Regions from separate parts of the Micromonospora sp. CPCC 206171 genome, predicted to be linked through region 1. Evidence: riboswitches for the same ligand, from Rfam matches in the RefSeq annotation. Region 1 holds a riboswitch; the other holds the start of a gene.
The links. Region 1 has a riboswitch for S-adenosylmethionine ahead of thrC (threonine synthase). Riboswitches for the same ligand answer to the same signal wherever they lie in the genome.
Positions count from the first base shown of each region.

Region 1 (2,386 bases):
TGGCGTACGCCTACTTCGTCGTGCATCAGCCGGACGGCCTGTTGCCGATACACAACAACGGCGAACTCGCCGCCCTGTTCTGCTGGGCGTTCGCCCTGGTGGTCGTGCTCGGTCCGGGCAGTTGGGCGCTCGACCGCCTGGTCGGTCGACGGCGCGCCGGCGTGGCCACCCCGGCGCCGGCGGGCCGGAACTCCGTACCCGCCTGACCCGCCGGCCGCCCGCCGCCGGAGCCGTTCGGCACGGCTCCGGCGGCGATGCGGTCAGGGCGTGTACGGCGCGTCGGTGTGGCCCACCTCGGCCAGCGTCGGGCCCGTGAGCTTGTACGTCGACGTGCGCCTGATGTCCAGCTCGGCCATGCTCTTGCCGTCGCTGCGGGTCAGCCAGACGACGGTGGCCTGCTGCCCGGCCACCTTGACCGACAGGACCGGGGTGCGGTCGCCGAGATCGGCCAGCGCCCGGAAGGCCGGCTTGCCGCCGCTGTTGCGCCAGACGAGCACGGTGAAGAAGGTGCCGCTGCCCCCGCCGTTCAGCGCGACCACGCCGACCGCGTCGGCCGCCCCGTCGCCGTCGAGGTCGCCGATCCCGCACGGCTTCTGCAACAGCACGGTCGCGCCGTCCTCGCCGGACCACTGGCCCTCGGTGAGCGGCAGGTGGTCCGGGTAGCCGTTGTAGGGCACCTTGGCGCTGCCGACGTGCGCACCGGCGAGCTGCTTGCAGGTCAGCGCGGGGGCGGCGGGCGGCTTCGGCTTCATTGTCAGGGTCTCCGCCGGCGCGGGCGCGGCCGGCGCCGCCGTGGTCGGCGTGGCGCTGGGGGCGATGGCGGCCGGAGCCGCGGCGGTGGACGCGTCCGCGGACGGGGTGACGGTGGTGGACGCGGTGTCGGTCGTCCCGGTGTCACCTCCGCACGCGGTGAGCAGGCAGACCAGCGTGACGGCCGCGAAGCTCGGCAGGGTCCGGCGCATGGGCGGAAGGTTCCTCTCTCGACGGGATCGCCCGCACCGTACTGACCGCCCGCCGCCCACGGCCTCCGCTCACAGCGTGGGAACCGGGGTCGGGTTCGGGCCGCGGAACTTCTAGACTCGGTGGCACAACTGCATACCTCATCCAGAGGGGCTGAGGGATACGGCCCGACGACGCCCCGGCAACCACCCGCACGCTCGATGACGAGCGGACGCGGGCAGGTGCCAATTCCGTCCCCGCCGCAGGGTGCGATGCGGGGAAAGATGAGAGGACTCTCGACATGACGTCGACGCTTCCCGCCGCCCCCGGCATCGACACGACCGCCAGCCCGGCCCGCGCCCTGGTCTGCCGCGCCTGTTCCGCGCGCTACCCGCTCGCCGCCCAGCACGCCTGCTACGAGTGTTTCGGGCCGCTGGAGGTCGACTACGACAGCGCCGCCCTGGCCGCCGTCACCCGGGAGCGGATCGAGGCCGGCCCGCAGAACATCTGGCGGTACGCCGCCCTGCTCCCCGCCGGCCAGGACCCGGCCACCCGGGTGACGCTCGACCCGGGGCTGACCCCGCTGGTCGCCGCCCCGCACCTGGCCGCCGAGCTGGGCATCACCGGGCCGCTCTGGGTCAAGGACGACAGCGCCAACCCGACCCACTCGTTCAAGGACCGGGTGGTCTCGGTGGCGCTGACCGCCGCCCGCGCGCTCGGCTTCACCCGGTTCGCCTGCGCCTCCACCGGCAACCTGGCCAACTCGGTCGCCGCCCACGCGGCCCGGGCCGGCGTGCCCTCGGTGGTCTTCATCCCCGGCGACCTGGAGCAGGGCAAGGTGGTCACCACCGCCGTCTACGGCGGCGAACTGGTCGCCATCGACGGGTCGTACGACGACGTGAACCGGCTCTGCGGCGAGCTGGTGGAGACCGACGAGTTCGAGGACACCGCGTTCGTCAACGTCAACGTCCGCCCGTACTACGCGGAGGGCTCCAAGACCCTCGGCTACGAGGTGGCCGAGCAGCTCGGCTGGCGGATCCCGGCCCAGGTGGTCATCCCGATGGCCAGCGGCGAGCTGCTCACCAAGATCGACAAGGCGTTCTCCGAGCTGGTCGAGATCGGCCTGGTCGAGGCGCCGGCCGGTGGCTGGAAGGTCTTCGGCGCCCAGTCCGCCGGCTGCAACCCGATCGCGGTCGCGCTGCACGGCGACAGCGACACCATCGTCCCGGTCAAGCCGACCGGCATCGCCAAGTCGCTGAACATCGGCGACCCGGCCGCCGGCCTCTACGCGCTGGAGGCGGTGCGCCGCACCGGCGGCTGGATGGAGTACGTGGACGACGAGGAGATCCGGGCCGGCATCCGGCTGCTCGCCCGGACCACCGGGGTGTTCGCCGAGACGGCCGGCGGGGTGACCGTGGCGGTGCTGCGCAAGCTGGTCGAGTCCGGC
Region 1 covers NZ_JBAKHT010000007.1:5,803-8,188, reverse strand. Annotated here, with positions in the region: gene V6U89_RS10855 (DoxX family protein) at 1-206, shown strand, start outside; gene V6U89_RS10850 (hypothetical protein) at 261-962, opposite strand; SAM riboswitch class I at 1,098-1,230, shown strand; gene thrC (threonine synthase) at 1,241-2,386, shown strand, end outside.

Region 2 (2,386 bases), on a different contig from region 1:
GCCAGCGCCGCGCAGACGGCGGCCAGGGCGACCGCGCCGAGCAGGTTGGGCGTACCGCCCTCGTGCCGGGCCGGGCCGGTCGTCCAGCGCACCTCGTGGGTGGCCGCGCCGACGTGGCTGGTGGCGCCGCCCCCGGCCAGGTACGGCGGGGCGTCGTCCAGCCAGTCCGCCCGGCCGAGCAGGATGCCCGCGCCGAACGGGGCGTACAGCTTGTGTCCGGAGACGGCCAGGTAGTCCACGTCCAGTGCGGTGACGTCCACCGGCGCGTGCGGGGCGAGCTGGGCGGCGTCCACCACGATCCGGGCGGCGTGCCGGCGGGCCACCCGGGCCAGCTCGGCCACCGGCCAGCGTTCGCCGGTCACGTTGCTCGCCCCGGTCACCGCCACCAGCACCGGCAGCCCGGAGGTGGCCCCCCGGCGCAGCTCGGCCAGTGCGGCGTCCAGCGCCCGGACCGCCCCGGCGGGACTCTCCGGCACCGGCAGGCGGACCGAGCCGCGCGGCCAGGGCAGCAGGTTGGCGTGGTGCTCCCCGGCGAAGGTGACCACCGTGGTGCCCGGGGGCAGCGCCCGGGCCAGCAGGTTGAGCGCGTCGGTGGTGTTGCGGGTGAACACGACGTGGTCTTCGGGCCGGGCGCCGAAGAAGTCGCCGACCGTCTGCCGGGCCCGCTCGTAGGCCAGGGTGCAGCGCCGCGACAGCGCCCCGGCACCGCGGTGCACGCTGGCGTACCAGGGCAGGAGCTCGGCCACCGCGTCGGCTGCGGCCCGCGCGCAGGGCGCGCTGGCGGCGTGGTCCAGGTTCACCTGCCCGGGTACGCCGAGCACGCCGAGCGGATCCGGCCCGGTCGAGGCCGGCGCGACGGTGGTCGGGGCGGCGGGCGGTACGAGGGTGAGGGTCATGGTGGGCCTCCGGGGTCCAGGGACCCCGGGTGTGGGCACACCGGGACGGGGTCCGCGCTTGCCCAGCACACGGATCGGGCCGGGCCCGGTCATCACCCGGGGCACCCCACCGCGAACCTCGACGAGGGTTGCCGGCCAGCAAGCCGGGGCTTGACGCTGGCGCTCGTGACCTGACCGCAGCATAACCACCACCGATGCGCCCGGACCAGTGGACCGGAGATGACTACGCTGACCGCATGGCCGACACCCCGCCCGGCTCGCCCGCGCCGCCGCCGCTCGCGCCCGCCCTTCCGCCGCCGTCGGGTGGAGCCCTGCCCCGGATGCCGCTGCGCCGGCTCGGCTGGCGACGGGTCCTGGCGCTGGCCGGGGTGGTGCTGCTGATCGCGGCCTGCGCGGTCTACATGCTCTTCGTGCTCGGCTCCAACCTCGGGCTGGAGGCACTGCTCATCGGCCTGGTGGCGGCGATCCTGCCGGTGCCGGTGCTGGTCGCCTGCTTCCTCTGGCTCGACCGGTACGAGCCGGAGCCGCTGAAGTACCTGATCTTCTGCTTCGCCTGGGGCGCGTTCGTCTCCACCGCCGCATCGCTGAGGGTCAACGAGACCGCGGCCGGGCTGTTCAAGGACTGGGGCCTGCCGCAGGCGCTCACCGGTGTGCTGGTGGCGCCGTTCATCGAGGAGCTGACCAAGGCGCTCGGCCCGATCCTGCTGCTGGTCTTCCGGCGGCGGGAGTGGTCCGGCATCACCGACGGCCTGGTCTACTGCGGGCTCTCGGCGGTCGGCTTCGCCATGGTGGAGAACATCCTCTACCTGGGCGGCTACGGCTACGCCTCGGGCGCCGACCAGTGGGGCCCCGCCACCGGCTTCCGGCAGGTGTTCGCCATCTTCATCACCCGGATCCTGCTCTTCGGCTTCGCCCACCCGCTGTTCACCTCGATGACCGGGGTCGGGCTGGGCATCGCCGCCCGGACGGCGGACCGCCGGGTACGGTTCCTCGCGCCGGCCGCCGGCCTGCTGCTGGCGATGATGCTGCACGGCACCTGGAACCTGATCCCGACGCTGGTGCAGGCCACCGGCGAGCTGGTGATCTTCATGTACGGCATGGTCGCGCTGATGGTGCCGATCTTCTTCGGCATGGTCGGCTTCGCGGTCTGGCTGCGGGCCTGGGAGGGGCGGCTCACCGAGCGGACGTTGCCGGACTACGTCCGGGCCGGCTGGCTCAGCCCGCCCGAGGTGGCGGCCCTGGGCAGCCTCGGCCGGCGGCACGCCGCCCGGGTATGGGCCCGCCGGGTCGGCGGCGACGCCGGACTGCGGGCGATGCGTGGCTACCAGTTCGCGGCCACCCGGCTGGCGCTGCTGCGCGACGGGATGCGCCGGGGGCTGGACCGCAAGGCGGCCGACCGGGAGCGCACCGTGCGGGAGGAGCGGGAACTGCTGGAGGCGATCGCCGCGTACCGGGCGTTCTTCGTCGGGCGCGACCCGCATGCGCCGGTC
Region 2 covers NZ_JBAKHT010000009.1:178,832-181,217, reverse strand. Annotated here, with positions in the region: gene V6U89_RS13925 (aminotransferase class V-fold PLP-dependent enzyme) at 1-896, opposite strand, end outside; SAM riboswitch class IV at 946-1,067, opposite strand; gene V6U89_RS13920 (PrsW family intramembrane metalloprotease) at 1,091-2,386, shown strand, end outside.
Region 2: another riboswitch for S-adenosylmethionine. It lies ahead of V6U89_RS13925 (aminotransferase class V-fold PLP-dependent enzyme); the one in region 1 lies ahead of thrC (threonine synthase).